3 regions of the Yoonia sp. MH D7 genome follow, and region 2 is predicted to be linked to each of the others. Evidence: riboswitches for the same ligand, from Rfam matches in the RefSeq annotation. Region 2 holds a riboswitch; each other region holds the start of a gene.
What was found. A riboswitch is a leader RNA that binds a small molecule or an ion and turns the genes downstream of it on or off. The one in region 2 is predicted to bind cobalamin.

Region 1: it holds a riboswitch for cobalamin, as region 2 does, so the genes downstream of both, ACXLHR_RS13795 (DUF1636 family protein) here and ACXLHR_RS16525 ((2Fe-2S) ferredoxin domain-containing protein) in region 2, are expected to answer to the same signal.
Region 3: it holds a riboswitch for cobalamin, as region 2 does, so the genes downstream of both, ACXLHR_RS13730 (energy-coupling factor ABC transporter permease) here and ACXLHR_RS16525 ((2Fe-2S) ferredoxin domain-containing protein) in region 2, are expected to answer to the same signal.

What each region holds. Positions count from the first base shown of each region.
Region 1 is NZ_JBTJCF010000001.1:2,759,156-2,767,779, reverse strand. It holds gene ACXLHR_RS13805 (cobyric acid synthase) at 1-1,059, opposite strand, end outside; gene cobO (cob(I)yrinic acid a,c-diamide adenosyltransferase) at 1,066-1,677, opposite strand; cobalamin riboswitch at 1,716-1,923, shown strand; gene ACXLHR_RS13795 (DUF1636 family protein) at 2,017-2,412, shown strand; gene cobW (cobalamin biosynthesis protein CobW) at 2,405-3,463, shown strand; gene cobN (cobaltochelatase subunit CobN) at 3,468-6,773, shown strand; gene ACXLHR_RS13780 (cobalamin biosynthesis protein CobG) at 6,770-7,903, shown strand; gene ACXLHR_RS13775 (precorrin-8X methylmutase) at 7,900-8,529, shown strand; gene ACXLHR_RS13770 (precorrin-2 C(20)-methyltransferase) at 8,526-8,624, shown strand, end outside.
Region 2 is NZ_JBTJCF010000002.1:32,190-42,317, reverse strand. It holds gene ACXLHR_RS16555 (OmpA family protein) at 1-2,487, shown strand, start outside; partial or broken gene ACXLHR_RS16550 (IS3 family transposase) at 3,001-3,793, opposite strand; gene ACXLHR_RS16545 (ABC transporter ATP-binding protein) at 3,858-4,601, shown strand; gene ACXLHR_RS16540 (hypothetical protein) at 5,605-5,961, shown strand; gene ACXLHR_RS16535 (DUF977 family protein) at 5,986-6,183, opposite strand; gene ACXLHR_RS16530 (Fic family protein) at 6,197-7,054, opposite strand; cobalamin riboswitch at 7,674-7,873, shown strand; gene ACXLHR_RS16525 ((2Fe-2S) ferredoxin domain-containing protein) at 8,052-8,798, shown strand; gene ACXLHR_RS16520 (LLM class flavin-dependent oxidoreductase) at 8,795-9,856, shown strand; gene ACXLHR_RS16515 (ABC transporter substrate-binding protein) at 9,853-10,128, shown strand, end outside.
Region 3 is NZ_JBTJCF010000001.1:2,744,782-2,754,909, reverse strand. It holds gene cobM (precorrin-4 C(11)-methyltransferase) at 1-230, shown strand, start outside; gene ACXLHR_RS13740 (cobyrinate a,c-diamide synthase) at 223-1,536, shown strand; gene cobA (uroporphyrinogen-III C-methyltransferase) at 1,533-2,252, shown strand; cobalamin riboswitch at 2,280-2,460, shown strand; gene ACXLHR_RS13730 (energy-coupling factor ABC transporter permease) at 2,517-3,194, shown strand; gene cobF (precorrin-6A synthase (deacetylating)) at 3,253-3,990, shown strand; gene ACXLHR_RS13720 (TRAP transporter permease) at 4,231-6,156, opposite strand; gene ACXLHR_RS13715 (TAXI family TRAP transporter solute-binding subunit) at 6,246-7,202, opposite strand; gene ACXLHR_RS13710 (hypothetical protein) at 7,492-7,821, opposite strand; gene ACXLHR_RS13705 (glutathione S-transferase family protein) at 7,873-8,676, opposite strand; gene ACXLHR_RS13700 (YbhB/YbcL family Raf kinase inhibitor-like protein) at 8,820-9,398, opposite strand; gene ACXLHR_RS13695 (M24 family metallopeptidase) at 9,443-10,128, opposite strand, start outside.

The DNA.
Region 1 (8,624 bases), on a different contig from region 2:
GTCGCCCGGCGTGCCCTCAATGCCCATGGGGTCTGAGATGCAATTGCCCAGCATCTGATATCCGCCGCAGATCCCTAGAATGCGTCCGCCGCGCCTGTGATGTGCGATCAGGTCGATGTCCCAACCCTGAGCGCGCAGAAAGGCCAGATCACCGCGTGTCGACTTTGACCCCGGCAAAATGACCAGATCCGCGTCCGCCGGAATGGGTTGGCCTGTGGACAGTATTGTGACACGCACATTGGTTTCCTGGCTGAGGGGATCGAGATCGTCGAAATTAGCGATGCGTGACAGGCGCAGACAGACGATATGAAAACCCTCACCCCTCGACGTGTCCGCGATATCAAGCGCATCCTCCGCAGGCAGGCGCCACGCATCCGCAAACCACGGAGCGACTCCGAAACCGCGCCAACCGGTCATCTGCGAAATCGCCGCGTAGCCGTCGTCAAACAACGCGGGATCGCCGCGGAATTTGTTGATGATGAACCCCTTTATCCGATCTGCATCAGCTGTCGGCATCACCGCTTGCGTTCCGACGATCTGTGCGATCACGCCGCCCCGATCGATATCGCCGCACAGTACGACGGGGACGTCTGCGGCCTCGGCAAAGCCCATATTGGCGATGTCGGCCTGCCGCAGATTAATCTCGGCAGGGCTGCCGGCACCCTCGACAATTACCAGATCGTACTGCGCCCGCAGGCGTTGAAAACTGTCCAGAACGGCACCCATCAGCGCGGGCTTCAGCGCTGCATAATCGCGCGCTCGTGTCGTCGTCAGACGCTTGCCCTGTACCACCACTTGCGCGCCCATTTCAGTTTCGGGCTTGAGTAGGACCGGATTCATATCGGTATGTGCGGCCAACCCGCAGGCCATGGCCTGAAGCGCTTGCGCGCGTCCGATTTCGCCGCCATCTGCCGTCACGGCGGCGTTGTTGGACATGTTTTGCGGCTTAAAGGGCGCGACGGATAGGCCGCGCCGGCGGGCGGCACGGCAAAGCCCCGCCACCAGCATTGATTTGCCGACGTTCGAGCCGGTTCCTTGTATCATTAATGCGCGCGCCATGTCGCACTACATCTCGATGCCGTTTTGCGCCTTGATCCCCTCGCGGAAGGGATGCTTGACCAGCGCCATTTCGGTCACAAGATCGGCAGCCTCGATCAGCTCGGGCTTGGCATTGCGGCCGGTCAGGCACACATGCGTCATCGCGGGCTTTTGGTGCAGCAGAAAATCTACCACTTCGTCGATGTCCAGATAATCATAGCGCAGCGCGATGTTGATCTCGTCCAACAACACGAACTGAATTTCTGGCTTCAAGATCTGCTCTTTAGCGATTTTCCAGCCGTTTTGCGCAGCGGCGATATCGCGCTCACGGTCCTGCGTTTCCCAAGTAAAACCTTCGCCGGAAACAAAGAACTGGCATTCATCCGCGAAATGTTCACGCAAAAGGGTTTTTTCGCCGGTTTCCCAGTTTCCCTTGATGAACTGTACTACCGCGCAGGGCATGCCATGCGCGATGCAGCGCATAATCATTCCGAATCCGGACGAGGATTTACCCTTACCCGCGCCAGTATGGACCATGATCAGTCCCTTTTCTTCGGTCTTGGTTTCCATCATCCTGTCGCGAGCGGCCTTGATCTTGCGCATTTTTTCAGTGTGACGGGCGTTCAGATCAGTGGACATAGGATTTCCTTCGGCTTGACAGGGTGTTGGCTTTCGGCGAAAGCTGCGATTATGTTGGTGCCTGCCTCGGCAGGTGAAAAGGGAATGTGCAGCCGCGATGTGTCGCGGTCAAGTGCAGCCGCCCCCGCGACCGTGAACGGAAAGGCCGATCAACGCCACTGGCAACCGCCGGGAAGGCAGATCAGCCATAGGGCCACCCGCCCTGAATCCGTAAGCCGGGAGACCTGCCAGCACACGACGACGTAACCGGACGGGGTGTTCTGGTGTCGGGGTGATTCCGACTGTCGGAATATCCTCGCCATCTATACCTTCGTCCCATAATATGTGGGGCAGAGGACCATGAACGATCAGACAGAAACGCCAGTCAATCAAACTGAAGTGCTGGTTTGTGTCAAATGCCGGCGCGGCAGTGCCGAGCAGGGTGACGATCGCAGGCCCGGCCAGATGCTTTATGATGCGCTGGACGCTTTGCCGCTGCCCGAGGGCCTGCGCCTGACGCCGGTTGATTGCCTGCAAAACTGCGATCACGGCTGCACCGTTGCGCTGCGCGGTGGCGCGCGCTGGACTTATATATTCGCCAATGTCGACGAGATGGCAGGTCCCGCCATGATCCTTGACGGTGCGGCGCGATATCATGCGACCGCCGACGGGTTAATTCCGTGGCGCGAACGCCCCGAACATTTCAAGCGTAACTGCGTTGCACGCATTCCCCCATTGGAGACCACAAATGTCTGACCTTGCGAAACTCCCCGTCACAATCATCACTGGCTTTCTCGGCTCGGGCAAGACCACATTGGTGCGCCAGCTGATGCAGAATCCGGGCGGCAGGCGCCTTGCTGTGATCGTCAACGAATTCGGCGATGTGGGCGTCGATGGCGATATCCTGAAATCCTGCGCGATCCCCAATTGCCCAGCCGAAAACATCATAGAATTGGCGAATGGCTGCATCTGCTGTACCGTTGCCGATGATTTCATCCCGACTATCGAGGCGCTGATGGCACTCGACCCACGGCCCGATCACATCGTGATCGAAACCTCCGGGCTGGCCCTTCCCAAACCGCTGCTCAAGGCGTTTGACTGGCCTGACATCCGCTCGAAAATCACCGTTGATGGTGTCATAGCTCTGGCCGATGCCGAGGCGGTTGCGGCAGGACGGTTTGCGTCTAACGTGGCGCGCGTTGAGGCTCAGCGTCTGGCAGACGAGAGCATCGACCATGAAACGCCTTTGTCCGAGGTGTTCGAGGATCAGATTTCCTGCGCTGACATCATTCTTCTGACCAAACCTGATCTTGCCGGTCCCGAGGGCGTGGTCCGTGCGAAGGCGGTCATCGCGGCACAATCCCATCGCGTGGTCCCCGTGGTCGAAGTGGCCGAGGGTGTCATTGACCCGCGTATTATTCTGGGGCTTGAGGCTGCGGCCGAAGATGACACCGATGCGCGTCCCTCGCATCACGACGGGGCGGATGACCATGAGCATGACGATTTTGAAAGCATTGTCGTGGACATCCCCGAAGTCACCGATCCTGCCGACCTAGTCCGCGCTATCGAAGCGTTAGCCAATGACCATAATATCCTGCGCATCAAGGGCTATGCTGCTGTAGCGGGCAAGCCGATGCGCCTGCTGGTTCAGGCTGTGGGAGCGCGTGTGCGACATCAATTCGATCGCCCGTGGAAGCCAGATGAGGCTCGTGCAGGCCGGTTGGTCGTGATCGCCGAGCATCATGATATCAAAGCGGATGTGATTTGTGCGGCATTGGGCGCGGCGCGTACCGAGGCGGCTGAGTAACGCCATGCATGTTATATTCCGCGAAAGCCACGGGCTGGAAGAGACCGAAGCGCCAATGGATCTGGGGCAGATCGCCGCTGATCTGGTGGTGCTGTCGCTCTCGGATTCCGACCTCGGCGCTTTCGCGGAAGGCTGGCATCGCGGGGGAGGACCGGAGGGGCGGCTGCCCACGTTACGGCTGGCAAATATAGTCGCGCTCAAGCATCCGCTGTCGGTTGATACCTATGTTGAGCAGACGCTGAGCGGGGCCAAGGGGATCCTGATCCGCTTGATTGGCGGCGTGCCCTATTGGCCATACGGATTGCAGAGCATTCGGGCGCTGGCCCAGCAAAAAGGTATTGCGCTCGCCGTGTTACCCGCTGACGGTCGAACCGATACGCGATTGGACGAGATGTCGACGCTGCCGAAATCCACGCTGCGGCGGTTGGCGCATTTGTGCGACACCGGCGGCGCGGTCGCCGCGCAGGCGGCGCTGGCGCAACTCGCGCTAGCCGCAGGACTCTATGCCGGGCCTGTGCAGGGCACCAAATCATTGCCGCAGGTGGGGGCATGGACGCCCGAGCAGGGCGCATGCTGCCCGATTCTGGCGCTGGGCTCTGCACAGGCATTGGCGGGCCAGCCGCGCGTATTGCTAGTCTTTTACCGCTCGTATCTGGTGGCCGCCGATCTTGCGCCGATCACGGCTCTTTTTGACGCCTTCCGCGCGCGGGGCTTTGACGTGGTCGCACTCTTCGCGCCCTCGCTGAAATCGCCGGATGCTGCGGGCTGGCTGCGCCGCCAAATGGCCACGCTTGCTCCTGCAGCAGTCGTCAACGTCACAGCCTTTTCCGGCAAGGGGGCGGGTGGCACATCGCCGCTGGACGCCGCAGAGGTTCCGGTGTTTCAAGTGGCGCTGGCAACGTCCACGCGCAAGGCGTGGGCGGGGGCCGAGCGGGGTCTGTCGCCCGCCGATCTGGCGATGCATGTGGTGTTGCCAGAAGTGGACGGGCGCATCATGGGAGGTGTTGCCAGCTTTAAGGATCCGGGCAAGCGGGATGAGTATCTGCAATATTCCCGCTTTGCCCATCGCGCCGAGCCAGGCCGCATCGCGGCGATTGCCGACCGCGTTCAGGGCTGGACCCGTCTCGCGGCGCTACCTGCTGCTCAGCGGCGCGTTGCGCTGGTTCTTTCAACCTATCCCGGCAAAGATTGGAATATGGGCCATGCCGTTGGACTGGACGCGCCACAATCGGCGGAGGCGATTCTGGAGGACTTGCGCGGAGCAGGCTACAGTGTCGGGGCAAGTGGCGCATCGTTGCAGGAGGCGCTTTTGTCGCGCGTCACCGCTTGGCCGCTGGCAGATTACCAAATCGCTCTGGCGCGGCTACCCGAAGCTTTGCGCGATAGGCTGGTCAAAGACTGGGGCAATCCAGAGCAAGACCCAGATGCTCACGCAGGCGCATTTCACTTTGCCGCCACCCGCCGCGGCAATGTATGGATCGCGCTTCAACCCGAACGGGACACGCCCAAGGGTCGCGAAGACAGCTATCACGATTTAACCCGCACGCCGCGCCATGCCTATGTCGCCTTCTACCTTTGGCTGCAAAATCATACAGATGCGTTGGTGCATATTGGCGCGCATGGCACGCTGGAATGGCTGCCGGGCAAATCGGTGGCACTGTCTGACACGTGTTGGCCCGAGGTTCTCACCGGCGCGCTACCCGTGATTTATCCGTTCATCGTCAACGACCCCGGTGAGGCCGCGCAGGCCAAGCGGCGTATCGGTGCTGTCACGCTGGGCCATATCCCTCCGCCCCAGCGCACCAGCGGCACGCCAGAGAGGCTGGCCCGGCTTGAGGCGCTGCTGGACGAGTTTTCCAATGCCGATGGCCTTGATCCGCGCCGACGCGACCGGCTTCAGGGTGATATCCGGGACGAAGCGCAGGCGCAGGGGCTTGAGCAGGATCTGGGCCTTGATCGCGCCGGATGCAGCGCCGAGGCCATTACGCGGATTGACCGGTTCGTCTGTGATATCAAAGAAAGCCAGTTTGGCGAGGGGCTGCATATCTGGGGCCGCGCGCAGCAGGGCACGTCGCCCTTTGCCACAGCGCAATCGGTCGCGGGCGAGCGGCAGTCGCTGCTGGACGCGCTGGACGGGCGGCGCATTGCTCCGGGTCCGTCCGGCTCGCCCTATCGCGGTCGGCGCGATGTGCTCCCGACGGGCCGCAATCTTTACACCACTGATCCGCGCGCGGTGCCGACAAGGGCCGCACATGCGCAGGGCATTCGCTTGGCCGATGAGCTGATCCGACGTCATCTGCAGGACGAAGGTGACTGGCCACGCGGCCTGATCGTGGATCTGTGGGGTTCCGCCACGATGCGCACGGCGGGCGAGGAATTCGCCATGGCGCTGCATTTACTGGGGGTGCGGCCCGTTTGGGATGCGGGGTCCGAGCGTGTCTCTGGCATCGAAGTACTGCCGCTGGCCGAGATGGACCGCCCACGCATCGATGTGACGTTGCGCGTCTCGGGGCTTTTCCGCGATGTGTTTCCGACGCTGTCTGCGCTGTTTGCGCAGGCCGTACGCGCACTTGCTGCCCGCGACGAGGCACCTGACTGGAATCCTTATGCGGGGCAGAGCGATCCGACCCGCGTCTATGGCCCCGCGCCGGGGCAGTTCGGCCTTGGCATGGGCGCTGCACTGGACGACTATACCGATGCTGGCCGCGAAAAGGCGGGTCTGGCATGGCTCAATGCCAGTGCTTGGGCGCTGGATGGCGAGGCGGCGAAGCAAGATCTGGCCGGTATTCGTAGCCGTGTCGCGAAAGCCGACAGTTTCGTCCATCCACAGGATCTGCCGGAAACCGACCTCTTGCTAGCGAGCGATTACGCGGCGCATGAGGCCGGCTTTGCCGCAGCTCAGGCGATCACGGGTGGCAGGGCAGCTCTGTATCATTTGGACAATACTGATCCCGATCGCCCCCGCACGCGAAGCTTAACCGAAGAGATCGCCCGCGTCGTGCGTGCCCGCGCCGGCAATCGCGGCTGGATTGACGGCATGAAGCAGCACGGCTTTCGCGGGGCTGCCGAAATTGCGGCGACGCTGGATCACATGGCCAGCTTTGCGCATCTGGCGGGTGCTGTACCAGCGCATCTGTTTGACCTCTACCACGACGCGACATTGGGCGATCCGGAAACCGAGGGTTTTCTGCAGGACGCCAACCCCGAAGCGCACCGCGCAATGCAGGCGCGGTTTACCGCGCTGCTGGAAGCCGGGTTGTGGCAGACACGGCGCAATTCGGTGATGACCGGTTTGGAGGCGCGCGGATGAGCGTACCTATGGTAAAGGGCTGGTGCCCAGGCGCCTATCGCCCAATGATGGCAGCGGACGGGCTGGTCGTGCGCATCCGTCCGCGATTGGCGCGGCTGACGGCAGTGCAGGCGTTGGGCCTGTGCGATTTAGCACAGCATTTCGGTCATGGCTATCTGGACCTGACGAACCGCGCCAATCTGCAAATTCGCGGGGTGGCCGCAGGCGATCATGCAACGCTGTTGCACAGCTTGGGCGATCTCGGCCTACTCGATCCCGATCCCGCACTTGAGGGGCGCCGCAACATCCTTGTCACGCCGTTTTGGCAGACAGAAGACAGGACCCACCGCCTCACTCTCGCCTTGCTGGAGCGACTTAACGATCTGCCGGAGTTGCCTGCGAAGGTGGGCTTTGCGATAGATTGCGGAGCGCATCCGCTGTTGACAAACGACAGCGCAGATATCCGGATCGAGCGCGCTGCAGGCAGCTTGATCTTGCGCGCGGATGGTGCATCTATGGGGCGGGCAGTTACCGAAGAAAACGCAATCCCGGCACTGATCGAAATGGCGCATTGGTTGGCGAAACATAGCACGCCGGATCGGCGTCGCATGGCGCGCGTACTTGCCACGACATCATTGCCAACAGACTGGTGCGATGAACCCGCCCTGCCGGCCGCATCGCAACCGCAGATTGGCAAGCAAAATGGCGGCGCATTCATTGGCGCTGCATTTGGCCATGTGGATGCTGCCGCACTGGCGCGGGTGATCCGCGCGCAAAAGTTGACCGCAATTCGCCTCACACCGTGGCGCAAATTGTTTCTGGAGGGCGGTGCGCCCACGGATGAACCCGCTTTCGTCACCGATCCGGATGACCACCTGATGCGTGTAGACGCCTGCCCCGGCGCACCCTTTTGCCCCTCTGCTAGCGTCGAGACGCGCGCCCTTGCGCGGCGCATTGCGCCGCATGTCAGCGGCACGCTGCATGTCTCCGGCTGCGCCAAGGGCTGCGCACGCCAACGGCCTGCGGACCTGACGCTGATCGGGCGGGAGGGCAGGTTTGACATGCTGCGCCATGGCGTCGCAAGCGACACCCCCGAGCGATACGCGCTAAACTCCGACGAAATTCTTACCAAAGTGAGCGTAACAAGATGAGTTATAAATACCAGACTGATGGTGCCGCGATCTACGCGCAATCCTTCGCCATGATCCGCGCCGAGGCTGATCTGGGTCGTTTTAATCCCGATGAAGAGCCGATTGCAGTACGCATGATCCATGCGGCCGGAATGGTGGGACTGGAGCAACATATCCGCCTATCTGCGGGTTTTGCCCGCGCGGCTCGCGCCGCGCTTGATGCTGGCGCACCGATCCTGTGCGACGCGCGGATGGTCAGCGAGGGCGTGACGCGCACCCGTCTGCCTGCCGATAATCAAGTGATCTGCACACTCTGGGACCCCGCTGTCCCGGACCTGGCGCGCAAGATGTCGAACACCCGCTCTGCCGCAGCGTTGGAGTTGTGGCGCCCGCACCTTGGGGGTGCGGTGGTTGCCATCGGTAATGCGCCAACCGCGTTATTCCATCTACTGAACATGCTGGAGGATCCAGGTTGCCCGCGCCCCGCCGCGATCATCGGCTGCCCTGTCGGATTTGTTGGCGCTCGCGAGAGCAAGGACGCTCTCTGGGCCGATCAGCCGGTGCCTTGCTGCATAGTCGAGGGGCGGCTGGGCGGTAGCGCCATCACCGTGGCCGCGATCAACGCCATCGCGAGCCGCGCGGAATGAGCGGTACAACCCGGACAACCGGCACGATCTACGGCGTCGGGCTTGGCCCTGGCGATCCCGACCTGATGAGTGTGCGCGCCCACCGCCTTGTGACC
Region 2 (10,128 bases):
GAACTCTGCGATCTCGGCACACCTGCCAATTGCGAAACCGCAACGGTGACAGTGACGGTTGGTGCGGACATCGTGCCTGACGATGACAGCGGGACAGCTGTGTCCGGCACGGTCTCGACGCCGGTTGCGAATGTGACGGCGACGGACACGGTGAATGGCGCGGCGGTTGATCTGACTGTCGGCGGTAATGCGACGATCTCCGAAGACGGCACCTGGCCTACGGGCTTCAGCCTGAACACGACGACGGGCGCGGTTGAGTACGACGGCACCTCTGTGCTGCCGGGCGCTTACACGATGGATTACGAACTCTGCGATCTCGGCACACCTGCCAATTGCGAAACCGCAACGGTGACAGTGACGGTTGGTGCGGACATCGTGCCTGACGATGACAGCGGGACAGCTGTGTCCGGCACGGTCTCGACGCCGGTTGCGAATGTGACGGCGACGGACACGGTGAATGGCGCGGCGGCTGATCTGACTGTCGGCGGTAATGCGACGATCTCCGAAGACGGCACCTGGCCTACGGGCTTCAGCCTGAACACGACGACGGGCGCGGTTGAGTACGACGGCACCTCTGTGCTGCCGGGCGCTTACACGATGGATTACGAACTCTGCGATCTCGGCACACCTGCCAATTGCGAAACCGCAACGGTGACAGTGACGGTTGGTGCCACCCCGATCGAGGCGGTTGATGACACACCGGCACTTGTGGATGGCGCAACAGGGGGAACCATTCCAAACGTTGTGACAAATGATAGGTTGAACGGTGCAGCAAACCCAACGATCGGTGTCGATGTCATCGTGAACGGAAGCGGCATTGCCAATAGCGGTACCGTTCTAGGCATCGATGTGACGCCTGCCTTAGGCGGGATAACAATGGACACGAGCACCGGTGTTGTGGCGGTTTCTGCCGGAACAACCGCCGGAACTTATATCTATACCTATGAGATCTGCGAAATGCTCAACCCGATCAATTGCGACACTGCGAGGGTGACGATAGTAGTTGATCCGCTTAATCTAATTCTAAGAATTGAGGACGAACTCGAGACCATATTGGAAGAAGACCTCGCCAACACTCTGACCATGCAGAGCAACCAGATCAGCGGCTATTCCGCTGACGCTTTGGACCGTCTTCGCATGCGGAGCCATGATGAGTGTCGTGCTGACGCAAACGCGCGCCTCGCTGTTGAGAACATCCTATTTGATACAGACAAGGCCATCATCAAGCCGGAAAGCGACCGGACGCTTGATGATATCGCGGCAATCCTGATGAGCTGCCCTAGCAGTGCTTTTGAGATCGCGGGCCATACGGACAGTGATGCTTCTGATGAGTATAACGTCGACCTGAGTCAGCGCCGCGTCGTGGCCGTTCGCCAAGCCCTTGCACAGCGCGGTGTAGATACGACAGGTTATATTGCACGCGGCTACGGTGAAAGCCTGCCAATCGCAAGCAACGCAACGGAAGAGGGTAAAGCCCAGAACCGTCGCGTGGAGTTTCAGACATTGGACGATGCAGATAGTTATCAAGGCCCATGTGATAACAGCTTCAGCCTTGAACGGAGCTTGAATGCAAACGCGAACGACGATGGGATGATTGCTGATGGGCAGTTTGTGAGAGATCAGCACGATTGTCTCACAGACCGTCGTGAAGTCTTTGAAGGGTCACTCAGCTATAGCGATACTGGGCAGGGACAGACGCAAAGCGCGATTAACCTATCCTATCGTCGCGAACAGTATCGTGGCAGCGACAGTGTCTTTGGATACTTCGTTGGCCTCTATGGGTCTCAGTCAGACGTGACACGTCTGGCCAATGGTGAAATCAGAGGCTTTGGTCTGAACGCCGGCGTCTATGGTGCCAACCGGCTGGATAACGAGCTATACCTCGACTACTACCTCGGTGCAGCTGCAGGCCGTCATGAGTTTGATCTGGCCTTCGCGCGAGACATCGGGACGATCGATGCAAGTGGCAACTATCAGTATATCGCAGGCTTTGCTGGAGCAGCAATTTCGGGCGAAGTGGAGGTCGGTGGCACCACTCTCACACCGCGCATTGGCTTCGACTATGTCTATACGCCCGGTGCCGATGTGGATGTGGTTGCAGAGTTTGGTAGCCTGTCAGAGGTAGGTGGCCTTGAATTGGATGCGATCTCTGGCGGACGCGTGTTTGCCGAGGTGCGCATGGATCATCTTGTCGACCAAGGTCGGGCGAACCTATGGTTCAACCCGCGTTTGGCTTGCTATCAGTCCCTCGGCAGTCTTGACGGAGTTTGTGGCATAGGTGGCTCCATCGGTATCGAGAACACCGACGAAGACAGTAATCTTACCTATTCGTTCGAAATCGACGGTGAATGGGGTCAGGACTACACTCTCGGCTCTTTCACAGCTAGCGTCGGTCGACAGATCGGGCTGGGGACGTTTAGTGGAGATGCGACCATGAGTACTAAAGGCTCAGTAACATTGGGCGGGACCTACGAAATCGGGTTCTAGTGCCTTCTAGAACTGTAAAGGCCTGCGCTAAGAGCGTGGGCCTACCCTTCGGTCGATATACCTGCGGTCTCGTTCACGGCTACCGTCAGAGGTTGTTTCCGCAGTGCTCGCCAATGATCGGTTTCCTCGCGGCAGAGCGGCGTGGCGAGGGCAGTTTCATGACTTCGCAATCTCCGATTCCTGCGCAGAGCGGCCATTCGAGTGCGATGCAGCATTCGGTAAAGTGTGCTCTCTTGAGGCCTTCGCTGCATTCTCCGAGAAGGACAGCTATGCAGGCGAATAGCCCGCTGAGGAGGCGTCGCGCTAAGGCTTGGCTACCAACAAGGTCTGCCTATCATTCTTCATCATAAAAATAGAATTTGCGGCGTGAAACGTCGCTGTTTTTGATAAGGATTTTCCAGAGAGTTTCGCCAATGAATGCTAGGATGCCCCCGGTGACGGCAAGGTAGAGCAGGAAAAGCGTGTAAATATCCCAGAAGTTACCTGTCTCTGAGCGATAGGAGATGAAGCTGATGAACAATATTGCGACCCGCGATCCGTATGGTGAATGCAGTCTTTCGGCGGTTGTCGCAAAGCAACGGCCATATCTAACGCCCGGATCGCTAGATCCTTCTTCATGCGGTTGCTGACAGCCCAACCGATGACACGGCGAGAATACAGATAAAGGATGACGGCGAGATACAGCCACCCTTCACTGGTCCATATGTAACTGATGTCACCTGCCCATTTTTGGTTGGGGCCAGTCGCTGAGAAATCTTGATCCAACAGATTGGGTGCGATGTTGAACGTGTGGTTACTGTCCGTCGTCGCCTTGTATTTCTGGGTTCTTATGATCTTGATGCCATTCTCACGCATCAAACGCCCTACGCGCCGGTGTCCGATCTTCAGCCCTAGCTCCTGCAATTCTTCAGTCATGCGGGGTCGCCCATAGCTTTCTAGGCTTAACCGATGTTGTTCGCGGATATGGGCCAGAAATACCATATCATCCCGCTGGCTCTGGCTCATCGGACGCACCCGCCAAGCACGGAACCCACGCGATGTGACCTGCAAAGAAGATTGCCGCCTTTTTTAGCACTTCCCTCTCCTCACGCAGTAGGCGGACTTCTTTGCGAAGCCGCGTGTTCTCCTTTTCGACGTCTTCATGCGGTCCTGACATCAGATCGTCATGCTGATGTTGCTGAACCCATTTGTTCAGCGTCGAAAGCCCAACCCCTAAATCCGATGAAAGTTAAGGCCGCGTTAGGCCACTGCTCATCGCCATGCGCACCGCATCACGCCGAAACTCGTCTGTGTATCTCTTTGCCATTCTCTATCTCCTTCATAGCAAACATTGCTCGAAAGAGACCGGAACTAAACCGTGACAAGTCCAAATGCAAAACGTGCGCAAAGTTTACCGGACTGGCACTACAGAGCATGTAGCGGTGTCCGATGTGACGCTTAATATCAATGATGGTGAATTGCTCTCAGTAGTCGGGCCGTCGGGCTGCGGCAAGACGACGATGCTTAAAATCCTCGCGGGATTGCACGAGACTGATGGTGGCACAGTAAAGATTGGTTCAAGTGTGGCCAATTTTGAAGAGGGGCGTGACGTCGGCATGGTGTTTCAACAACCCATGCTCCTCAAGTGGCGCACAATTTCCGAAAATGTATTGCTGCCAGCTCAAATCCTCGGCCTGCCAATGAAGGCGGCGCGGGAGCGCGCACAAGATTTGTTGCAGATGGTCGGGTTAGGCCATGCGGGCAAAAAATATCCGTTTGAACTCTCGGGCGGCATGCAGCAACGCGCCGCAATTGCACGTGCGCTGATCCATGATCCAAAACTAGTCCTAATGGATGAACCTTTTGGGGCGCTTGATGCTATGACGCGCGAAAAGATGAACCTCGAAATGCTGCGGATTTGGCAAGAAAGTCAGAAAACAATCGCCTTCATTACGCACGGTATTCAAGAAGCGATTTTCCTTGGATCTCATTGCGCAGTGCTCTCGGCCGGTCCCGCACGTATGGCGGATCATTTCAAGATCGACCTGCCTCATCCGCGAACACTCGACATTAAAACGACTGATGCGTTTGGCGAATATGTTAAACGGGTCTACCGCCAGCTTGGGATGCACTAAATGCTCATTTAAACGCTTCGCCAATGGTTGTATTTTGTCTTTTGGCCGGTAGCAGAACAACAGGGACCAAAGGCAATTTTAATGGGCTGCGGTGCAGAATTATAGTCCAAGTTGGATGCCCTGTTTGGACCGCGGTTTGTCGGTCTGAAATCCACTGACGTTGGTATCATTTAATGGCCGTTTCCGCGACTTGGGCTGCATCGCAGCACGAAATATGCTGCAACTGCGAGGAAATGCTGCGTGAGCAATATCCGCGCGGGCACAAGGCCGCTTAGTCCGCGACTTGATCCTTGGCCTAACCAACGATGAAGGTCTGGTCTGGGGCAGAAATGCTTGACGTTTGGGTTAGTATTGCGTGACGCGGCACGTTGATAGGATTCAAAAAAAATTGGCCATCGAGTCAAAGGTGCGCGACGTTCCTCACTATGACACAAGTCCTCGTCGTTATTGACGCGGCAAATTAAGTAAGCGTGTGTATGTCTCTATGGCCGTCTTCGTCTCAGAACGGGTGGCCGTAGCTGCGTTGTTTAGACAGGTCAAGTATCGCCCGGACTCATCAAAGTAGTTGCTGAACTCCGCAGATAGAATGTCGCGAAACTCTATTTGGAGTGCCGTGTTTTCGGGTACGACCGGCAAGAGTGGTGGAACGCAAAACATTGTACTCGTCTCGCCCTCCGCCTTTATCCCTGACCCGGTTATTGTGCCAACTGCGACTAGCAAAGCACCCAGAACAGGGATGCGTGGCATCACGTATTTGAGGCTCGCGCTGCTCCATTTTCCCCTCATTTAGGATAATCCCTCTACTTTAAAGATACTTACGTCTCCTATCGGCGCGGTAGGAATTTTGCGGCTGAATGGGTTGTAAGTAGCTTTTTGTTTGCGTAAGGTATTTTTTAACATACAAACTAATTATTACCACCACTAAAGGGTTTTCAACAATATTGCCGCTCGCGGCAACCCTCCGCTGACTCTTGCGCTCACTCAACTCACAAACGGACGGATTATGAAGAATAAGTCTGCATTACTGGTTTTGGCGGCCGTAAACAAAGAGCTGGATGATGTGAGCTGGTTGGAAGTCGAATGTTCCAAAGCAGCTTCAAAGTCTGGATCAGTAATGTGCGGCGAGTGGACGTTTAGTCTGGCGACGCCGATGAACGGGAACGATGTTCATAGATCGCGGGTCGTCGTCTGGCGCACTCTCGAAGCAAAAAAAATCACAACAATTACCGGGCTGACGGCTCTGGCGCTGACGCTGGATATTCGCCTGCCAGTGTTTCCACTGCGCGACGGAGACGTAGGCGTTTGGACGCGTGACCCATCAAAACCAGCTCGAAATCGTTCCATGGGGGGAAGCCTATGAAGCTATTTTTTAACATAACATGTATTATCGGATCGAATACCAAGCCCCCCGCGCTTGACCGTGCAGTGCGAGGTGACCATCGTTCACCAATGTTTTGAAGTGTTGCTTGAGGGTGTTCCGGTTGGCACCTGTCAGCTTCACGGCATCTGCCATTGTGAGACGCCCTTGTTCACGTGTGAGCTCGACAATTTTCGCGGCGAGTTCAGGCATTGCGCCAATCATCAATTTTTCCCGCTCAACCCGTGTCTTGAGCCTTTGCATCTGGCGTTGCAACGCACTGAGGAAGAATTCTAGCCACGGAGTCCACTCGGGATTTGGCCTCCTGAATCGTGCCCTGGGTTTGCCTCAGCGCGAGATAATAGGCTTCCTTACTCTGTTCGATCACGCTTTCAAGCGAACTGTATGTCACATAAGCATACCCTGCCCTGAGCAGCAGTAGTGTTGTAAGAACGCGGCTAAGTCTGCCGTTGCCATCTTGAAACGGGTGTATTTCCAACAACACAACAACGAATATCCCGACGGCCATTAATGGGTGCATATCGGGATCTTTAACCGCGCCTTGATACCACGTCACCAACTCTTGCATTAGTCGTGGCGTGTCGAACGGCGAGGCCGTCTCGAAGACGATTCCAATCTGAGCACCCGTCTCGTCGAAAGCCGCGACGCTATTGCTGGAGGTCTTATAGGCCCCCCGATGGCGTTCGTCTTTGTTGCTATACTTTAACAGGTCCCTATGCAGTTGTTGGATATGGTTCTCTGTTATCGTGATGTTTTCCCACGACCCAAAGACCATCTCCATCACTTCAGCGTAGCCAGCAACCTCTTGTTCGTCACGGGTTTCAAAGGATTTGATTTCTAGATTGGACAAAAGCCGTTGCACGTCTTGGTCTGAAAGCTTGCTTCCTTCAATCCGTGTTGATGAGCCAATACTTTCAATGGTCGCCACGCGTCTCAGCGAAGACAATCGCTCCGGCGCAAGCGACCCAAGGGCGCGCCAAGCCCCCTTAAATTCGTCGATTTCAGAAACCTTGGCGAGGATTTTAGGCGTGATAACGAGTGACGAGGTGTTCAACATACCCATATGAATACCCATTTACACCCAATCGTCAATTCAATTCAACATCCATAAACACCCATTTGAATTGGGATCGCTAGATAGCCTACAAAGTCGTTGGTCCAAAATAAACTGACCAGTCTCGCCAGAAAATAGACAAACATAGATCAAGATGAGTTAGCCCCAACTGCCATTGATGGCCCAAATCCGGACCTTCACTTAAATCGCAGCGAAGGCTACCGAAGAGCCCGAGGCAGTCATTGCTATTTCTCGCTGCGTGCGCATGGAGCACGAAAGTTGCTGCAGATGCTTGACCTGAGACTCTGCGCTGCGACAGAGATCGCGGCCATTCGATCTTAATGCGGCGAGGATATGGACAGCAATTCACAGATTGCGGGTCGAAGCCGAGGGTGAGCTATTTTAAACGAACGGCTGCTTCTCTGCCGGAAAAAACAGCAAGGGCGGAACGCCGACGTTCCCTTCGATTACAAAATTATTCGAAAGTGTTTTATATATTCCATCGCACTCGCAGTCACCGTGATTTAATGGCTATAACTCCTGACGCTAGCCTTGGCGCACAAAAAACAATTCCATTGAAGATACCTTCAGTGGTTTCTATCGGACTGCGTTGATACTTGACGCCCTGCTGGGCTAGGTATTTAATGAAATAGTTATCGGTTCCCGAGAGGGATCAAATGGGAATTTGGTGCGCGACGGTATGACCGTGGCAATGCCAGAACTGCCCCCGCAACTGTAAGCGGCGAGCGACCTCGAACACGCCACTGGACTCGCGTCCGGGAAGGCCGAGGGACGTGACGACCCGTAAGTCAGGAGACCTGCCGTAAACGTGTATTCAACCCAGGCGGGGTGTCCTGGAGGGGGAATGATGACTAAATAGCCTCCACCGCTTTGCGGGGGGATCAGTCAATCGGCCTTCTTCTTGTGGTCTCTCGCACGACAAAGGCCGTGTTTTGTTCAGATCCCACTTTCGACATCGCAGGCCGTGCCGCTGTCCATCAGACAAAGGGCTTGTCTGATGCGGCCCATGATTCTCGTTCTGGCCAAGGCCGCAATTGCGGCAGCACCACGTGCGGAAATGGCTGCGCTGGCCGAAGCGGTGGCCGCGCACAGCCCCGGCCATAACGCCACTTACGCCTTCTCGGAGCAAGGCAGCCCCAGCCTGCGGGAGCGCCTGAGCGAGATTGCCGCGTCGGGCGTGTCCAAGGTTATCATTGTCCCGGCGATGCTACCGATGGAGCCGGGGTTTCCGGCATGGATCCGCCGGGCAGTGAATCGCTGGATGAAAACACAGTCTTTGCCGCTGCCCAAGATCACCATCGCGCCTCCCCCACTAGTCGCGTCAAGCGATATGCCAGCGATCCTGTCCTCCGCCGTAGCGCGGGCGGGCCACGAGGATGTGACACAATCTGCGACCCCGATCCCCGACGCTTCGGTGATCCAAGGCCCAAAGCGTCGGGTTTTGCTGTGTATGGGCGGGCCGTGCAATGACGCCGCGTCTGGTCTGTTGTGGCAACACTTGCGTGCTGAGCAAGATCGGTTGGGTCTGCGGGATAATGGCGAGGGGATGATGAGCTGCAAGACGAGCTGCCTCGGCCCGTGCAATCTTGCGCCCGTGGTGCAGGTCTGGCCAGAGGGGACGACCTATTGCGGGGTGGACGAAACAGCGCTCGATCGGATTCTGGCAGAGCATATTCAGGGCGGCACGCCTGTGGAGGACTTGGCCTATCGCCCTCAAAAGACCAAGCAACGGCTACGGTCATGAGCTCCGCGAAGGAAAAACTACGCTTCGATCTGACGGGCTACGCGCGCGATGGCAGTCTCGGCGACCACGACGGGCTGATGCGGGTCGCAGAGCGGGCCGATGTCCTTGGGTTTGGCGGCATCTGGTTTAATGAGTTCCACTTCTCCCGCACCACGCTACCCTATCCATCGACGCTGCTTCTGGGGGCGGCGATCCTTGCGCGGACGCAACGATTGCGCTTTGGCACCTCGATCCTTGTGCTGCCGCTGTACCATCCGCTGCTGCTGGCCGAGCAGATCGCGCAACTGGATCGTCAAAGCGGGGGGCGGCTGGATGTGGGCGTCGGACGCGGTACCTCGCCCGAGACATTCCACGCGCTTGGCCTTGATCCCGCTCAAGCCCCTGCACGGTTTGCCGAGGCGCTTGGCGTGATCCTTGCCGCGTTGACGAAACCGATCGTGTCGTCGGACGGCCCGACATGGACATTCTCCGACGTGACTGTAGGCCCGCCGCCGATCCAGCGACCGCACCCGCCGATCCATGTCGGGGCCGCGTCACCGGATACGCTGGCCATCGCCGCGCGGCACCGTTTCCCGCTGCTTCTGAGCCTTGAGCCGAACGAGACCCGTCAGATTGGCGTGTTCCGTGACCAACTCGCGCGCGCAGGTGCAAGTTCAGAGCCTTTGGCGGCCTCTTCGCTGGCGCGCTACGTGATTGTGGAAGCGACCCAAGCCAAGGCCGAGGCCGCGCTTGATCGGTTCACCGATGCGCTTAACAAGGCCCGCATCGCCCGTGCAAACACCTTCGGCAAACCGCCACCCGCGCCGCGTACGCCCGCCGATATGCTGGCGGGATACACCATTGCCGGGACGCCCGAGGCATGCCGCGCCCAGATTAAGCACCTGACTCGATCCACGGGTATTCGCAATATGCGCTGCCTGTTCTCCGCCAACGGCACCATTCCACTCGATAAGGCATCCGCCTCGATGGAACTTTTCGGAACCGAGGTTTTGCCAATTTGCGCAGACCTGCCCGCGCCACCTCTCCCAAACATCAGACCTAAAGGAACCCTCCCATGAGGCATCTCAAACTAATCGTCACCGCCAGCTTGTTGGCTCTCGCTCTGCCTGCCTATGCGCAGGACGGTTTTCCGTTCGTTGACGAAAACTGCGGCCACACGTTCACCTACGACGCAGCCCCGGAGCGCGCCGTGACCCTATCGAACAACGCGACCGAGCTGATGCTAGCGCTGGGTTTGGAGGACCGTATGGCAGGCACATCCTACATGGCGGACATGGCGATCAGCCCGCAATATGAGGAGGCGTATCAATCGGTTCCGATCCTGTCTCCG
Region 3 (10,128 bases), on a different contig from region 2:
TCGTGTTCCGTGCGTCATGGCCAGATGAACGGATCATACGCGGTACACTGGGCGATATCGCCGGACTGATGGATGCGGACATCACGCGCACGGCGCTGATCCTTGTTGGGCCTGCCTTGGGCGGGGAAGGGTTCGCGGAAAGCTGCCTTTACGCTAAGGATTACGATCGGCGCTACAGACCGCAAACTGCAGGTAGCCCTTGGACCAATTGGAGTGACAAAGATGAGTGATGCACCGGGAATCATGATTTCGGCCCCGTCCTCGGGGACCGGCAAAACAACGGTGATGTTGGGCCTTTTGCGGGCGCTGGCAGAGGACGGGATGCGGGTGCAGCCGTTCAAATCGGGGCCGGATTATATCGACCCGGCGTTTCATCTGGCCGCTGCCGGCCGCGCGTCCTTCAACCTTGACACATGGGCAATGGGGGAGGGATTGCTGAACGCCATCGCGGCGCAGGCCAAGGGAGCCGAGATTTGCGTCGCCGAGGGGGCGATGGGGCTTTATGATGGCGTCGCCACGCGTGGGCAGAGTGGCTTTGGCACCAGTGCTGAAACCGCGCTGCGCATGGGGTGGCCCGTGGTGCTGGTTGTCGATGTCAGCGGGCAAGCGCAATCGGCGGCGGCGGCGGCGCTGGGATTTCGGATGTATAACCCCGACGTTCCTTTTGCCGGTGTGATTTTGAATCGCGTCGCGTCGCCACGTCACGAGCGGCTGGCGGCAATGGGCATGGAAAAGGCCGGATTGAAGGTGCTGGGTGCCTTGCCAAGGCGCGGTGATTTGACCCTGCCCGAGCGGCATTTGGGCTTGATACAGGCAGTCGAGCATCCCGATCTGGAGGCAGCCATCGCGGGCTATGCCGTATTCCTGCGCGAATATGTAGATCTGGAGGCAATTAAGGCTGCGGCGCGCGGCAAGCCCGCTGGACAAGGAGGCGTGTTGCCTGCGCCGCCAGCACAACGCATCGCGTTGGCGCAGGATGCGGCGTTTTCCTTCACATATCCGCATCTGGTGGAGGGTTGGCGCGCAGCGGGCGCCGAGGTGTTGCCATTTTCGCCGCTAGCGAATGAAGCACCGGATCCCGACGCGGATTTGATCTGGTTGCCCGGCGGATACCCTGAACTGCACGCGGGTCGACTGGCGGCGGCAAATCATTTCCTTGCCGGTCTGCGGCGCCATGCCGAAACGCGGCCCGTCCATGGTGAATGCGGCGGCTACATGGCGCTAGGTGCGGCGTTGATCGACAAGGAGGGGCAGAGTCACGAGATGGCTGGACTTCTTGGGCTTGTGACTAGTTACGAGAAACGCAAATTCCATCTGGGTTACCGGCAGGCCGAACTGCTTGCGCCCGTTCCGGGATATCCGAAGGGGACGCGGCTGCGAGGTCACGAATACCATTACTCCACGATCCTTGAGCAGCCTGATGCGCTGCTGGCAGCAGTCGCAGACGCCGACGGCAATCCCGTGCCTGAAACCGGATCGCATCGCGGTCATGTTACCGGCACTTTCTTTCACCTGATTACGGCGGAGGGCGCATGACCGGTTTTGTTAGCTTCGTCGGGTCCGGCCCCGGAGATCCGGAGTTGTTGACGCTGAAGGCCGTGGACCGTTTGCGCCGCGCCGATGCGGTGCTGTTCGATGATCTGTCCTCGGGACCGATCCTGGGTCATGTGCGCCGCGGTGCGGATCTAATTGGCGTGGGCAAAAGGGCCGGCCGCGCCTCGCCGCGCCAGCATCATGTCAGTCGGCTTTTGGTAGAATACGCGCAGACCAATCAACGCGTTGTACGGTTGAAATCCGGCGATAGCGGACTTTTTGGCCGGCTAGAGGAAGAACTGATTGCACTGCGTGAGGCGGGCATTCCTTATGAAATCATTCCTGGCGTGCCATCGGCCATTGCAGCGGCCGCCGCCGCTGGCATTCCGCTGAGCCGGCGGCTGAGCGCGCGGCGGGTGCAATTTGTAACCGGTCACGACATCACGGGCCAGTTGCCCGAGGATATGAACCTGCCTGCACTGGCCGACCCTATGGCCTTAACCGTAGTTTTCATGGGTAAGCGCACGTTCCCCAAGCTTTATGAGGTGCTACACGCCCACGGTCTACCGGCCGATACGCCTGCGCTATTAGCCGAGGATGTCAGCGGCCCCGATCAGCAGCTGACCCGGATGAGCGTTGCCGCACTGGCGGATCAACTGAAGGCCGAGATTGGCGATGCGCCTGCGCTGATCCTCTACGGTCCGCTGGCGGAGGAGTGAATTATTGTTTGCGGGAGCCGGCAGTTTGTCGTAGCGTTAAATTACGGTGCCACACCTGTGGCTTCAAAGGGAATCGGGTTAAAGACCCGGACTGCCCCCGCAACTGTAAGCGGTGAGTGCAAAGGCGACACCACTGGCCGAAAGGCTGGGAAGGGCCCGCGCGTATCGACCCGCAAGTCAGGAGACCTGCCGTGAAACCGAAGGCCCGCTTGCCTTTATCTTATCCAACGTCGCCGGAGGGGCGGCATAACAAGGGACTTTCTCATGCATATCGAACCGGGCGTCGTTGACGGCGCCAAAATGGTATTTGCCTATGGCACCGCCGCAGCCGCTGCTGCCTACTCTGTCAAACTGGTCGTTGATGATCTGGCTGGACACAACATTGCATCTTTTGCCATCCGAACTTTGCTGGCTACGGTCGGCGTTTTTGTATTCTTTGAAGTGCTGCCGCATTTTGCCGTCGGCGTGTCCGAAGTGCATTTCATCCTTGGCACGACTTTGTTCCTGCTGCTCGGCGCTGCGCCATCGGCAATAGGGCTGGCGCTGGGCTTGCTGGTGCAGGGCATGTTCTTTGCGCCGTCCGACATGCCGATGTATTTCGTCAATGTCACAACTTTACTAGTGCCACTTTTCGCCATTTATTCGCTGACGCATCGCATCATTCCGCAGGATCGTGCTTATGTTGATCTGGCCTATGCGGACGTGCTCAAGTTGTCGGTCGCGTATCAAGGCGGTGTTGTCGCGTGGGTCGCATTCTGGGCATTCTACGGCCAGGGTTTCGGCGCGGATAATCTGAACGCCGTCTGGACTTTTGGCGCGGCCTATATGCTGGTTGTCCTGATCGAGCCAATTGCTGATCTGGCCGTTCTGGCAGGCGCCAAGGCACTACGCGGCGGCGGTATGCGGGAAATGTTCACGCATCGCCTATATAACGCGTCCTGATTTCAGGTTTTTATCTCCGGGTCCGGTAACGGGCCCGGTTTTTTTATGGAATGACACTATGATCCGAGATCTTTGGCTTATCGGAATCGGCACTGGTAGCCTCGGCCATGTGACTGGCGAGGGGATGCGGGCGCTGTGCGATGCGGCGACTATCCTTGTTCCGGAAAAAGGCGCGGGCAAAGATGATCTCGCAGAATTGCGCCGCCGCATCCTTACCGCGAGTGGCTCGGCGGCACGGATCGTTCCATTTGAGTACCCGCTGCGTGATCCGGACCTGCCCTATATCGCGCGGGTTTCGGCATGGCATGACCAGATTGCGGAGCGCTGGCAGACGGCTATGGGCAGTGCTGGCTCAGATGGCCCCGTCGCGCTGATGGTCTGGGGCGATCCATCGCTCTATGACAGTACCATGCGTATTGCCGCGCGCCTGCCTTCGCCGCCTCAAATCCGGGTGGTGCCGGGGATTACCGCAATTCAGGCCCTGACGGCGGCCCATGCTATCCCGCTAAACACGGTAAATGGCCCTGTGCAGATTACCACCGGGCGGCGCCTGCGCGATCATGGTTGGCCGAAGGACGCTGAGACGGTCATAGTCATGCTCGACAGTGAATGCAGTTTCCGAAATCTGGACGCCACAGGTATTGATATCTGGTGGGGGGCCTTTCTGGGGATGGCCGAGCAGGTATTGTATAGCGGGCCATTGGCGGATGCTGCGGATCGTATCGTTGATATACGAAGAGCCGCACGTGCTGAACATGGATGGATTATGGATACCTACCTGCTCCGCAAGAAGTGACGCATGTGCCTTTTGCGCACAAAGTAGTTGCGGTGATTTTACCCGCAGTGCTAGCGCAGACGCGAGAAGAGTTAGGCGTCCTGACCTAAGAACGCTAGCGTAGTCTAGGATAATTTAACGACAGCATAGATGATGTCATTATACTAAAGCGTAATAGGTCCAGTTTTTTAACAGTGAGTAAACAATACCAATTGATCAAAAGCGGGGGCTTTTGCACTTAAAGGCAGTAGCAACGCCGGATCATGTAGCGGAATGTTTTCCCATTTTGGGGCCAACGACAGCCCACGCGATTAGCGCGATTGCCAAAAATGCACCTACGACATTCACGAGCCTGCCCAGTTCCACGCCTTGCAGGGGCATCATTAAACATGAGGCGGCGATGATATAGAAGGTGCGCGCAATCGGCCCAAGCCGGCTTAGGCCGTATCCTATCACGCCCGCAGCACCCAGAGTTACGCCCACAACGGCCATCGAGACATCAACAGCAATGAGCCAGATTGGGCCTTGCAGTAGCAGGCTTGGTGATAATACGAACAGAAACGGTATGATGAAAACGGCCCAACCAAAACGTACCGCCTCAAAACCTGTCGCAAGCGGGTCTGCACGCGCGATGCTGGCCGCCGCAAAGGCACCAATCGCCACGGGTGGTGTGATCATCGACAAACAGCCGAAATACAGGATGAACAAATGGGCAGCCATCGGCTGTATGCCCATTTGAATGAGAGCTGGTGCGATAAGCGTTGCCAGTAGAATGTAGACGCCTGTTGTCGGCATACCCATCCCCAGAATGATGCATGCAACTGCTGAAATCATGAGCAATGCAATGAGGCTGCCGCCTGATAGCTGGACCATCGCAAGTGTAAGGCCGAAACCCAGACCTGTGTAGTTGAGAGTGGCGATAACAACCCCTGCCGCCGCCGCGACCATAAAGATATCCAGCACCTTAAGGCCTGTATCGCGAAAGATGAAAAACCAATCCGCAAGGTTTGGGCGCTTGCCACGAAAACCGAAGATTGTCGCAGTGATGACAACTGAACAGGATGCGAGCAAAGCGGCTGTTTCCGGGCGGTATTTTAGAACAAACAACGCTATGATCAGTACGATAAAGGGAACCGGAAAATACCATCCGGCTTTTAAAAGCTGCCGTCCGTCCGGGATTTCGCTAGGGTCAAGGCCCCGCATGTTAGCGCGCGCTGCCTCTAGATCGGCTTGGATGAACAATGCCATATAGAATAGAAGTGCCGGAACAAGAGCCGCCAGCGCTACAGCTGAATACTCCACCTGCAAGAACTCGGCCATCAGAAACGCGGTAACCCCCATCACCGGCGGCAATAACTGACCACCGGTCGAAGCTACCGCCTCGATTGCCCCTGCGAGCTGTGGTCTAAATCCTGCTTTCTTCATCATCGGGATCGTCACAACACCTGTGGTTACGACATTTGCGACTACTGAACCTGAGATCGATCCAAAGAGTGAAGACCCCAAAATGCTGATCTTTGCCTGCCCTCCTCGATACTTGCCCATCAAACTCGCTGAAGCATCAGTAAAGAAATCCGCACCCCCTGTTTTAAAAAGAACGGTGCCAAAGAACACAAATGCTACGACAATTGTTGTAACGATCGTCAGAACAGAGCCAAGGATTGCCGTGGAATCCCACAGCAGAAAATAGATGAAGTGGTCAGGCAGGATACGGCGTCCTGAAATTTCGGTGGGCAGGAGATGACCAACAAATGCGAGCACCAATGCGCCGAGGACGACTAGAGTGATGATCATGCCTGATGTCCGCCTGACGCCCTCTAGCAACATAGCAAGCATGATAATTGCCGGAATTAATCCGTCTAACGGGCGCTTTGCGGTCAGTTGCGAAAGGTCTGGAAAGCGAACCATGACGTATAAAGACAACGCGCAGCCCAGAACGGCCGCCAATATGTCAAACCATGGAACGCGGCGTTCGGCCTGACTGAACTCGTGTTCATCGCTGGCTTCTCCGTTCTTTGCCTTGCGCGCGGGCATCAGCAAGAAGATTAGCGGAAAGGCAAATGCCAATAGCAACGAGATATACTGTTCTGTGTAGACTGCGATCCCCACCAATCGAAGGATGTCAGCGGCCCAGATCAATGCGATCAACGTCATCATCGCAGCCATGGCATTCGTCAGTTTTGTCACGAAATTCTCCAGCAGATAAAGGCGTCGGAACCGAAATTCCGACGCTTACTTAAGTTATTAAAGGCGTCTTAATGTCCTAGGCTCTGATATCAGGGCCAGATGTTCTGTTCACGGTAAAACGCTTCTGCGCCAGGGTGGTAGCTTACGCTGGCATATGGTTTCGCCATTTGGTCAGGATCGAACAGGTCCAAGCCAGGGAATACCTCTAGAAGCGCTGCTTTGTTCGCATAGATCGTTGCCGTGATTTCCTGTACAACTTCGTCAGGGACATTGACGTTCGCAAACAAAACCAGATCGTTGACAAGAACATCAGTCGCTTCGGCAAAACCATCCAATGCGGGATTGGCTTCGACACCCATACCATAGATCTCAGGGACGATCTCTTGGGCTTTTTTGAGGGATTCTTCATCCGTCGGGAACGGCAATGCACGCAGACCGCCAACACTTGCTGCAACTTCTTTCACTTTACCCGCGCCGACCGCGAAATAAAAGGCATCGGACTGACCAGAGGAGAGTAGATCGGCAGAACCGGGAATGTTTTGCGTTGGCACACATTCGATGTCTGTTGTCTCAAATCCACCAACGGCGCGCACCACTTCGAGCATGGGATTTCCAGAAACCTGCGCTGCATATTCACAGGGCATACGGTTTCCTTTGATTTCGGCGTAGGTTGTGATGGGCGAGTCGGCGCGCACAAAAATTGCCCCCCGAAGCGCAGTCATGCGGGCCACGATCCGAAGGTCGGACTGGGGGCCATTTTCTGCGTAGTCGTTGGTGCCTGCGACGGCAAAGATAACATCGGGAATCGTGGTAATCCCAAAGTCGGCGATGCCTGCATTGATATCAGTTAGACCCGACGATTGCTGCGGCGTTATCACGGCGCGAACGCCGCCAGCATCACCAAGAACTTTGCCGATGGCGGCCCCTGTCGAGTTAGTGAACCCACCAGCTGCAGTGGTCACAATTGTAACGGTTTGCGCATTAGCCGCTGATACAGCCGCTGTTGCGAGAGTTGCCGCGAGCATACCAGCATATAGTTTATTCATTGTCATTGTCTCCTCCCAAAGGTTTTGCAGATTTGTGCGAACAGCATTTTGTGTGCTGATCGCCCGCCCCATGTTTGATGAGGATCTGACATACGAAACTTGACATGAAGTTTGCCATTTGCGCCAATCACAATATAGCGGTTATCCATAAGTAGAGCTAATGGAATTTATACTACGTTTGTCACGAATTTTTTGCCAGCAAGCCGGTGAGGTAAAACGCCCGTCATTTCAGAGGTCTCGGTCGAGCAAGCTGTGCTGCGTCAGGAAAATTCCCTGACGCAGCACAGCTTTAGTCAGTGGATGCAAATGGGCCGTATTCTGTGACAGTTTGGGTTTGCGGTTCGCATGACATCATCAGATCGAAATATGAAATCTCTGGCGGATTGCCGCCTGTCCGTGCCAAAACGCCCTCTCGCCATTTGTCATCATGCGCGCGTTGCGCCGCCTCTTTTGACGGCCAAAAATAAACTGCGCCGCCAAATTCGCCGTTACGGATAAAGTGCTTTGCGATCAGGTCGGAATTGGCAAGCCATGCCTGTGCGCCTTTCTGCGCGTCTGAATACTCTTGCTCGAGGGTGATCCCTTCGCGATTTTTGATAAGTACCAACTCAACGATCATTCAGTATCCTCCCGCATATTTTCGCCAGAATTTAGTCCCTCGCTGCCGAGCTTATGTACTGAGGCCCAGGTTCCAAATCCGCTTCACTTCTGACCAGTGTGTCTCGCCAGCCTGACGTGTTTTATCTGCGACTGCCGAAGGGATATGTTGGGCTATGGCGATCTCATAACTCGGGCGCGCTTTCATACGCTCAAGCCATCCGGTAACTTGTGACCCTTCGCTGTCCAACAGGCCAGAGAAGCCGAGCCGATCAAGGCGGTCAATGTAAGAAAGCAGCGCAATATCTGAAATGCCAAACTCTGCCGACGTGATCCATTCTTGTTCCGTCAAGGCAGTTTGCATATCTTTAAGAGCCCGCTGCAACTGCCCGAATGCCTGTGTCACATATGTAGAATTCAGCCCGTGCGCCAGTAAATCAATACGCTTCAACCGGGCAATCGGATCCGGCATCTTTGAAATCGACGAGGCAATTTCGTCTGGCGTTTTGCTTGCCAGAATCTGATCGCGCGCAGCGGTGCTAAAGGTGATCGTGTTGATTGCAGAATGAATTGCTAATGTACGCAACAGCCAGTGACGCGCGGTAGTAGCAAGCTTGCGATCCTTTGGGATCAATTTGCAGTCGTTGTAATATGTATCCAGATATTCAAGGATCAAGCTGGATTCGGTAACGACAAAACCATCATCAATAAGTGTCGGCACCACGCCATCGGGGTTGAGTTTCAGATAGGTTTCGCCATGCTGCTCGGATGATGAGAAATCGACTATCTTGCTTTCATAGTCCAAGCCAATTTCGGCCAAGCCCAGGCGGACTTTGATTGAACAAACACTAGTGGGCGTGTGGTATAGTTTCAGCATAAAGGCATCCAGTGCGGTCTGAGGTTATGGGTCATGAGCGGTCGGGGTATTCTTGTCGCAGGGCGAATGGCATGTCTACAATTTTCAAATGCCGTGCGGGTTTTGACCAAAAAGGGGCGCGTTCCTGCCACCGTTCGGGAGTCTTAGTCGCGTGCATAGCGCCCTAACAGACTAGTGGCCTTGAGGCCGTGGTCGGTGATTGCATTGAATAACTCCTCGCGGGTCATGCCCGCGTCCAAGGCGTCTGGTGCAAGATCTGTTGCAATCAGCACAAACTCGTAGTTATGAGGAACATCGCCGACGTCAGGGCAGGGGCCAAAGTAAGTAGGTGTATTAATACGGTTTGTACCCCCGATGTAATTGCCGTCGACGGGTTCGCTGCTAAATGCACCTTCGGCCAATGATGTTGTCGTGCCAGAAATACCGTATCCAACCCAGTGCGTGACACCTAAACCGTAGTTGCCAACGGCATCATGCATAACCACTGCAAAGGATTGGGTATTTTCGGGTGCGTTTGACCATTCGAGAGGAGGTGAAATATTTTCGCCATCACAATTACGCGGGCCACCTTTTGCCGCGTATTTTCTATCCAGAATATCATTATTGGCAAAGGCTGGCGAAGTTAGCGTGAAGGCGTCTTGAGCTAGCGTTGCTGTAGGTATCAATCCGCAAGCAGCAACCGTCGTCACAGCCACTATTTTTTTTAATGACGATTTGATCATGATTTAGTTTTCCCGTTTAGATTGACGCAAGCAGCGCCGGTTTTTCAAAGTTCAAAAATCTTCTTTTCGGTTTTATGCAGGCAAGCACCCGGCCCGTCCGCTTCAATCATATAGTTATCGCAGATCACGGCAAAGACGCGGCCGTCGTCATAACCGGGATGCACTGCCAGAAGCATACCTTCGGCCAATGGCATCGTTTCATCCTGCCGGATCAGCGGCCGTTCAACCATCTCGCACCCTTGCCCGTGCGCGTACAGACGGGTCTCTTCGGGTAAGCCTTTTTCGGCCATCCAGATGTTGTGCTTGGCAAAAATATCGGCAGGTTTTGCGTCGGGCTGCATCAATGAGAGGGAGTAGTTTTGGGCCGCCAGCACATTTTGAAAGGCCTGTAACAGATGGTCATCTGCCGCGCCCAACACCATTGTTCGGGCAATTTCCAGATAGTGGCCGCTCGGACCGTTGATTTCAATCAGCATTGACAGATGGTCGCCCTGTGCCAGTTCGCGATTTTGAAAATGCCGGCCCGCAAAGCGCGAAGGTGTGCCCAATTCGGCCGAGCATCCTAGGAAAATACCTTGGTCGCTTCCAAGGCGGCGGCCAACAGCTTCGGCGTGGGCCATCACATCGCGATCATTCAAGCCGGGGCGAATATAGTCACATACCTCGGCAAAAATTTGGTCTTGCAGCGATGCGGTCGCTTGGATCAGCTTGATCTCCTCCGCGCTTTTGA